2 regions of the Marinobacter sp. DS40M6 genome follow, and region 2 is predicted to be linked to the other one. Evidence: riboswitches for the same ligand, from Rfam matches in the RefSeq annotation. Region 2 holds a riboswitch; the other holds the start of a gene.
What was found. A riboswitch is a leader RNA that binds a small molecule or an ion and turns the genes downstream of it on or off. The one in region 2 is predicted to bind cobalamin.

Region 1 (4,375 bases), on a different contig from region 2:
AGTTTCTTCCTGCGCATGGCGCCGGTGAGCCTGCCGGTGCTGGTGGCCGGCCTGACCACCTGCTGGCTGCTGGAAAAGCTGCGCTGGTTTGGGTATGGCGCCCGGTTGCCCAAGCCTGTCCGCCAGGTACTGGAAGAGTTTGCTGACAACGAGCGCACCAAGCGCACGAAAGCCGACCAGGCTGCCCTGTGGGTGCAGGCAATGGCGGCCCTGGTGCTGGTTGTTGGGCTGGCGTTTCACCTGGCAGAGGTGGGATTGATCGGCCTTCTGGTGATTATCCTGATCACCTCGTTCACTGGCGTTACTGACGAGCACCAGATCGGTAAGGCCTTCCAGGAATCGCTGCCATTTACCTCGCTGTTGGTGGTGTTTTTCGCTATCGTCGCGGTGATTCACGAGCAACACCTGTTCAAGCCGATCATCGATTTTGTGCTCAGCCTGCCTCAGGACCAGCAGCCGGGCATGTTCTTTATTGCCAACGGGTTGTTGTCGATGATCAGCGACAATGTGTTCGTAGCCACCGTTTACATCAGTGAAATCAAACAGGCGCTGGACGCCGGCAGTATCGACTACGAGCATTTCCAGGAGTTGGCCATCGCCATTAACACCGGCACCAACCTGCCCAGTGTGGCTACCCCCAATGGCCAGGCAGCGTTTCTGTTCCTGCTGACGTCTGCAATCGCTCCGCTGGTGCGATTGTCCTATGGGCGGATGGTTGTGATGGCGTTTCCCTATACCATCGTGATGGGCGCGGTAGGTCTGTTTTGCGTCATCAATCTGGTTTGACCAAGCTGACATCGCCATACCAGGCGGTGGCAGATGCTCCGGTGTTGTCGGAATCCGACATGATGGCGACGCCCACCAGCTTCGGTGGCTCGCGGTCAAAGGCCTTGCGGTAGTCCGCAACGATATCCCGTTCTACCGTGACCCATTCGCCAGTGTTGGTGACGCCGGAGTTCACGGCGACCATCATCGTGGTATCGGTGAACGGGTTGGCAACGATTTCGCCAACCGGCAGCCGGTTGGCCCATATGTAGTTCAGCGCATTGCCCGGCAGTTCCTCCCCGAACACCACTTCCACGGTCTTGCGTTTGGCGCGCTCGAAAAAGCCGGCTTCGTCCGGTTCGAACTCAAAGGCCACGTAGATTCGCGCAGGGTAGTCATCGCCCTCCTTTCTACGGGCGTTTCCCTGCTCATAAACGTTCGACACTTTCCACCGCCAGCGCAGGATCAGTGAATCCCCGGGTTCGACGGATACCCTTGCGATCAGCCCGGAGGCGCTGTTGTCCGTGCTCGCCATGACCACCTGCTCGCCGTCGTCGTCGGTCAACTGATAGCGACTGTGGCGGTCTATCTTTGGAAATTCCATCGGTTCCCAGCCATCTTCCAGGGACGTTATGGTCGAAAACGCGGTGATCAGTGAGTTTTCCGTGCTGTCAGCCTGGGCCGAAGTGGCCATCAACGAAAGGGCGAGGGCGGCCGTCAGGTATCTCGGTAGCGGTGTCATGGGATGCTCCTATGGGTTCGTTTACTGACCGGTAACCGTCGAAAAAGTGCCTTGTTGCGATTTACCTTAGTCTATATAGTGTTTATATCCTTGGCTTAGTACCAGATATAGTGATCAAAGGCTGATCAATCACAGATCGCCTTCGTCACGATGATCGTGGTACCGGGAATCCGGTGAGACTCCGGAACTGACGCGCAGCGGTATTGGGGAACGAGCGTGGCATAAAGACACTGGCGAATGCCGGGAAGTCGCCACGCAAGGCCGAGCCAACAGGTTCACGCCCCTGAGTCCGAAGACCTGCCAGGGAATACAACTGCACCTTCGCGTATCAAGGTGAGCAGATCGGTTTTGCGTTGTCTCTGTTCAGAGCAATGCTCGCCCCTGCGTACGCGAAGGTCTTGGCATAAACGCGTACTCAGGAGAACCGACATGTCCACTGCCACCCTGGCCGAGCCCGGCCAATCTGCCTCAACCAGCACCGCCTCCCTACAGGTTATTAAACGTAATGGCGCCCTGGTTGGATTCGACGCCAGCAAAATCAGTGTTGCCGTGACCAAAGCATTTCTTGCCGTCGAAGGCGATGAAGCAGCGGGCTCGGCCCGTATCCACGATTCCGTGGAACAGGTCACCCATCAGGTCATGCAGGCCATCAGCCGACGCTTGAAAGCTGGCGGCAAGGTGCACATTGAAGATATCCAGGACCAGGTGGAACTGGCGCTGATGCGGGCGGAGGAGCAGAAAGTGGCCCGCGCCTATGTACTCTACCGGGAGGCTCATGCCCAGGAGCGGGCCAGCCTGGCGCCGGTGGAGGCGCATCCCACGCTCACGGTGAAAAAAGCCAACGGTGAGGCCGCGCCGCTGGATCTGGGGCTGATGAAAGTCCAGGTGGAGCGTGCCAGCCAGGGATTGGAGGGCATCGATGGCGAATCCCTGGTGGAAGGGGCGCTGCGGAACCTGTACGACGGTATTGCAGAGGAAGAGGTGCTGTCAGCGTTGATCATGACCGCCCGCGGCCGCATCGAGCAGGAACCGGACTACAGTGCCGTAACCGCTCGTCTGCTGCTGGAACAACTCAGGCTGGAAACCGCAGCCGCCTTGAGCCTGCCCCTAAGTTTGCCGCTGGCGGAAATATACCCGCAGGCCCTGAGCACCTTCATTGAGCAGGGTATCCACTACGAGCTGCTGGACGACGCCATGGCGGCGTTCGACCTGGAACGCCTGGGTGCTGCCCTCAAGCCGGAGCGGGACCACCAGTTTGGGTTCCTCGGCCTGCAGACTCTCTACGACCGCTATTTCCTCAACTGGAAAGGTGACCGGCTGGAGTTGCCCCAGGTCTTCTTCATGCGCGTGTCCATGGGTCTGGCGTTGCAGGAAGACGACCCCAATGCCCGGGCCATTGAGTTCTACGACCTGTTGTCATCCTTCGACTACATGGCCTCCACGCCAACCCTGTTCAACAGTGGTACCCGACATTCCCAGCTTTCATCCTGCTACCTCACCACCGTTCAGGATGATCTGGAGGGTATCTATGGTGCCATCCGTGACAACGCCATGCTGTCCAAGTGGGCCGGCGGCCTGGGTAACGACTGGACGCCAGTCAGGGCTTTGGGCTCCCACATCAAGGGTACCAACGGCAGCAGCCAGGGTGTGGTGCCATTCCTGAAAGTGGTGAACGACACGGCGGTGGCGGTGAATCAGGGCGGCAAGCGCAAGGGCGCCGTGTGCGCTTACCTGGAAAGCTGGCACCTGGATATTGAGGAGTTCCTGGAGCTACGCAAGAACACCGGCGATGAGCGTCGTCGTACCCACGACATGAACACCGCCAACTGGGTACCGGACCTGCTGATCGAGCGCATGCGCAGTGATCAGGACTGGACCCTGTTCTCGCCAAACGACACTCCGGACTTGCATGACCTCTATGGCAACGCATTCCGGGCGCGGTACCAGGAATACGAAGCTATGGCGGCCAGGGGCGAGATCACTCTGTTCAATACGGTGTCCGCCAAACAGCTCTGGCGCAAGATGCTGACCGTGCTGTTCGAGACCGGTCATCCGTGGATCACCTTCAAGGACCCCTGCAACCTGCGCTCACCGCAGCAGCATCGGGGCGTGGTGCACAGCTCCAACCTGTGTACCGAGATCACCCTGAACACCAGTGCGGATGAGATCGCCGTGTGCAACCTGGGGTCCATCAACCTGGCGGCCCATGTCCACAACGGTGAGCTGGATGTCCAGCGCCTAGAACGCACGGTCAATACTGCGGTCCGCATGCTCGATAACGTGGTCGACATCAATTACTACGCAGTGCCCCAGGCGAAGAGTTCCAATTTCAAGCATCGGCCCGTTGGTCTCGGCCTGATGGGCTTTCAGGATGCGTTGTATCGGCTCAACCTGCCCTACACCAGCGCGGAAGCGGTGGAGTTTGCCGATGTGGCGATGGAGCAGATCAGTTATTTCGCGATCCGGGCCTCGGCTGCGCTGGCCGGTGAACGCGGTGCCTACGAGACCTACGAAGGCTCGTTGTGGCATCAGGGTATTCTGCCCATTGACTCAATCAACCTGTTGAAAGAGGCCCGTCAGGACGGCGACCTGAGCCTGAATACCAGCAGCCGCCTGGACTGGACGGCGGTGCGGAAGCTCATCGCCCGCAATGGCATGCGTAACAGCAATGTGATGGCCATTGCGCCAACGGCGACCATCTCCAACATCGTCGGTGTCTCCCAATCCATCGAACCGGCGTACCAGAACCTGTTCGTGAAATCGAATCTCTCCGGCGAGTTCACGGTGGTTAATCCATCTCTGGTTCGTGATCTGAAAGCTGAGGGTCTGTGGGACAACGTGATGGTGAACGATCTCAAGTACTTCGAT
Region 2 (4,375 bases):
CCCATCCCCACGATCCGGAAACCGAACGCCGGCAGATTGAACGCCTGAATAGGGTCAAGGACAATCGCGACGAGGAGAAAGTTCAAGGCATGCTCAAGCAACTGAAAGAGCAGGCCGAGGACGAATCGGCCAATCTCATGCCCATCACCATCGAACTGGTGAAAGAGGGCGCCTCGATGGGCGATATTGTTGAAACCCTGAAAGGGATATGGGGAACCTATCGCGAAAAACCTGTAATCTGACCGGCTTTGAATACTGACAGAACCGGTTCACGGGAGACATGAATGGTCAGGCTCACCAAGATCTATACGAAAACCGGAGACAAGGGCGATACCGGTCTTGGCGACGGCAGCCGCGTCGCCAAGCATGACCTGCGTGTGGAAGCCTACGGTACGGTGGATGAGGCCAACGCAGTGATTGGTCTCGCGCGGCTGCATGTGGACGACGAACTGGACGTGATACTGGCACGCATCCAGAACGACCTGTTTGATGTCGGGGCGGATCTGTGTACCCCGATCGTGGAGAACCCGAAGTACCCGCCACTGAGGCTCGCCGAGGGCAAGACCGTTGAGCTTGAGCAGGAGATCGACCGGTTCAACGCGGATATTCCGTCGCTTCGCTCCTTTATCCTGCCCGCAGGCAATGCTGCGGCTACGCATCTCCACCATGCCCGCACGGTAACGCGGCGTGCTGAGCGCATCATTGCTCAGCTACAGGAAGAGCAGGACATCAGCCCGTTGGTTCTGGAATACATGAATCGGCTGTCTGATTTGCTGTTCGTCCTTGCCAGACACGCCAACAACCAGGGTAAGGACGATGTGCTTTGGGTGCCGGGAAAATAATGCTGGCCCGAGACCAGGGTATTGAAGCGTGAATTTGTCGCCGCTGGAACATGGTGGCCGGCTACGGGCCGCCGCGAAGACGTGGGGCATCCCTCTGGATCAATGGCTGGACCTGTCCACCGGTATCAATCCGAGTGGGTGGCCGGTTCCGGCGATCCCGGAAGAGGTCTGGCGCCGCCTGCCGGACCCTGACGATGGCCTGGAGCAACTCATCAGGCAATGGGTAGGTGCACCGGATGGCGCCGCATGTATGGCCCTGGCTGGTAGCCAGGCGGCAATCATGCACTTGCCCCGTTTACGAAAGCCGTGCCGGGTAGGTGTGCCCTCTCCGGGGTACCAGGAGCATGGTCATAACTGGGCTGCTGCCGGTCATCGGGTGATCGAGATTGGCAATGATCAGCTAGAGGATGATAATGAAAGCTGGCTGGACGAGCTGGACGTGCTGGTGTGGATCAATCCAAATAATCCCACTGGCCAGGTTGTTGATCCGGACCGGTTGCTGAACTGGCATCAGCGGCTTCAACGTCGTGGTGGGTGGCTGATTGTAGACGAGGCGTTCGTCGATGCCACTCCGGAACTCAGTGTCGGGTATGCGACCGACAGACCCGGTCTTATCGTCATGAGATCCCTGGGTAAGTTTTTCGGCCTGGCGGGCCTGCGGGCCGGAGCTGCGGTGGGAGACCCGGATATTGTTCGCCGATTGAGCGCAGTGATCGGGCCCTGGTCAATCAGTGGCCCTGCGCGATTTATCATGGGCCAGGCGCTGGCGGACACCCAGTGGCAGGCGGCGACGATGGAGCGGCTGCACAGTGAAAGCCAGCGGTTGGCGGACTGCTTGTCGCGGCACGGCTTTGAAGGCGCTACTGGAACGGCGCTTTTTAGATACGTTCGGCATGGCCGGGCGGCGGACATTGCAGGCGAACTCGCACGGCGGGGAATCCTCGTGCGGGGGTTCGAGAATCCTGCTGCACTGCGGTTTGGATTGCCCGGCTCAGAACCGGAATGGACGCGGTTAGAGCAGGCACTGTATTTAAGCCGTCTGTATTGATTTAGCACATAAGGGCTGCTAGTTTGGCGCCCGATTCGATGAACACCGTGTTCAGGTAACGCTTTTTTGCGGTATCCCCGCCGGAAAGCGTAAAACGGGAAGTCGGTTAAAGTCCGACGCTGCCCCCGCAACGGTAAGCGAGCTAAAGGCAATCGAAAAAGCCACTGTGCATCATGCATGGGAAGGTGATTGCCCCGGACCAGTCCAACAGGCTGATCCACTCGCAAGCCCGGAGACCGGCCTGAATGCACACCGGAAGTTGCGGAGGGCGACGGCGGTGGGAGAGTTGCGTCGGTCTCACACCCGTACTTTGACTCGTATCCTGCCTCCCCAATCTCATACTCAAACTCCGCAACACAATAACCATCACGCGGGTGCGCGTGGTTTGCCAGCGAGTGTTGATTATGAGTTGTCCGAAGTCTTTGCCGGTCCTGTTTTCCGGCCTCCCCCTTGTGTTCCTCCCAGTTTCCAGTGCGCTAGCCGACGAAGAGGTAATGGTCTCGGCACTTGACCCCATTGTCGTGACGGCCACGCTTGGTCCGAAGACCCGGGGCGAAAGTGACTCATCGGTCACGGTGATCGATGAAGAGGCGATTGAACGCTTGCAACCTCAAACGTTCGACGAGCTGCTGATGGGCCAACCCGGCATTGATATCACCAGCAACGGCTCGTTCGGTAAGAACACCAGTGTCTACACCCGGGGTACCGGCAGCGAATCCACGGTTTTCCTGGTGGACGGCATTCGTTTGCGCTCGGCCACCAGTGGTAGTGCTGCCTGGCAGTATTTCCCGCCGCAAATGGTGGAAAGGGTAGAAATTGTTCGGGGTTCCCGCAGTAACCTGTACGGAGCCGATGCCGTGGGCGGCGTTATCCAGGCCTTTACCCACAGCGCCGAAAAGGGCCGCGAGGGATGGGTTCAGGCCGGCGGTGGCAACTTCAATACCCAGGAGTATGTGGCCGGGACGGCCGGTACTGAAGGCCGGATGACATACAGCCTGAGCGCAAGCCATCTGGAAACTGACGGCACGGCCATTGTTGAAGGGGGCGAAGACAAGGGCTTTCGTAACACCTCAGCCCTGGCGTCCGTTGCTCACCAGTTCGACTCCGGTGGGGAAGCCGGCGTTGTCCTCATGCGTGCCCAGGGCAATACCGAGTTCGAGGGCGGTGATACAGATTTTGCTATCCAAACCGTTGGTGTTCGTCTGGACGCGCCGATCAGCGACTATTGGCGGAGCCGTATCCTGTTAGCCGAATCCATTGATGAGCAGGATACACGGGACGAATTTGGTGACAGCACCTTCGACACCAAAACCCGCAGTGCCCGTTGGGAGAACCAGATCAGCATCGGCCGCCATGAGTACATCTTGGGCGGTGAACTCTTGATGGATGAGGTAGACAGCACCACCGACTTTGACGAAACCAGCCGCACCAACGCCGCTGTTTTTGGTCAGGCCCTTTTGAATTTTGGTCCGACGGACTTTCAGTTGAGTTTGCGCGCCGACGATAACGAGGCTTTTGGTCGTGAGGAAACCGGTGCGATCGCCATGGGTGTCGATATGGATCGCAACCATAGAGTAAGGGTGAGCTACAGCACATCTTTCCGGGCGCCCACGTTCAATGACCTCTACTTCCCGAACTTCGGCAATGCGGATCTTCAACCGGAAACCGCAGGTAGCGTGGAGCTTGGTATTGGCGGAAATTACGCCCGTTGGTTCTGGGATGCCGCGATCTATCAGACAGACGCTGATGATCTGATTGTATTTGTCTTTAGGGACGGTCGGTTCGCACCATTCAATGTTAACGAAGCACGCATCAGGGGGGTTGAGCTGAGTGCTGGCCTGGAATTGGACGAATGGACCGTGCAGGCTGGGGCCTCGGTAACCGACCCCCGCGACCGTGAGACCGACAATCGAATTCGTCGCCGTAGCGCGAAACAGTTCCGGGTGGATCTGGATCGGGACTTCGGCCGAGTGTCGTTGGGAACCACCGTTAAGGGCCAGGGGTATCGCTACGACGACGCAGAGAATGAAGAGCGCATTGCCGGCTTTGTCACTTGGGACCTGCGGGCAAAGTGGGAAATCGACAGCCATTGGACCACCAATCTGACGGTCGACAACGTGCTGGACAGAGAATACGCCACGGCGCAGCGCTTTGATGGAAGTGCTTACATAGCCGCTGGCCGCACCGCAATGCTGACGATTCGCTACGACCTATGATCAACCATGGAGAGGTAAGGGCATGATTGAGCGCCTGTATAGGACTCTGAGACGCCCGTTGTTCGGCTGCCTTTCCGGGCTTCTGTTGATGCTGTCCCAACCAGTGTCCGGCGCCACGGTATTTGGGGTAGTGTCTGAGCGTTCCGCTGCGGAGATGGCTGCTGGTGCGGAACGCTTTCTAGCAGCCCAGCCAGATCACCGCATTATTCTGCGAACACCGGAGCAATTGGCAAACCTGGACAACAGCGCTCTCGACGATCTGGTGAGCC

Region 1: it holds a riboswitch for cobalamin, as region 2 does, so the genes downstream of both, JJO78_RS01075 (ribonucleoside-diphosphate reductase subunit alpha) here and JJO78_RS04110 (TonB-dependent receptor plug domain-containing protein) in region 2, are expected to answer to the same signal.

Annotation. Positions count from the first base shown of each region.
Region 1 covers NZ_JAFCAE010000001.1:238,216-242,590, reverse strand. Annotated here, with positions in the region: gene nhaB (sodium/proton antiporter NhaB) at 1-786, shown strand, start outside; gene JJO78_RS01080 (DUF3047 domain-containing protein) at 773-1,507, opposite strand; cobalamin riboswitch at 1,633-1,826, shown strand; gene JJO78_RS01075 (ribonucleoside-diphosphate reductase subunit alpha) at 1,937-4,375, shown strand, end outside.
Region 2 covers NZ_JAFCAE010000002.1:12,400-16,774, reverse strand. Annotated here, with positions in the region: gene JJO78_RS04125 (methylmalonyl-CoA mutase family protein) at 1-242, shown strand, start outside; gene JJO78_RS04120 (cob(I)yrinic acid a,c-diamide adenosyltransferase) at 285-842, shown strand; gene cobD (threonine-phosphate decarboxylase CobD) at 871-1,890, shown strand; cobalamin riboswitch at 1,938-2,139, shown strand; gene JJO78_RS04110 (TonB-dependent receptor plug domain-containing protein) at 2,385-4,106, shown strand; gene JJO78_RS04105 (cobaltochelatase subunit CobN) at 4,129-4,375, shown strand, end outside.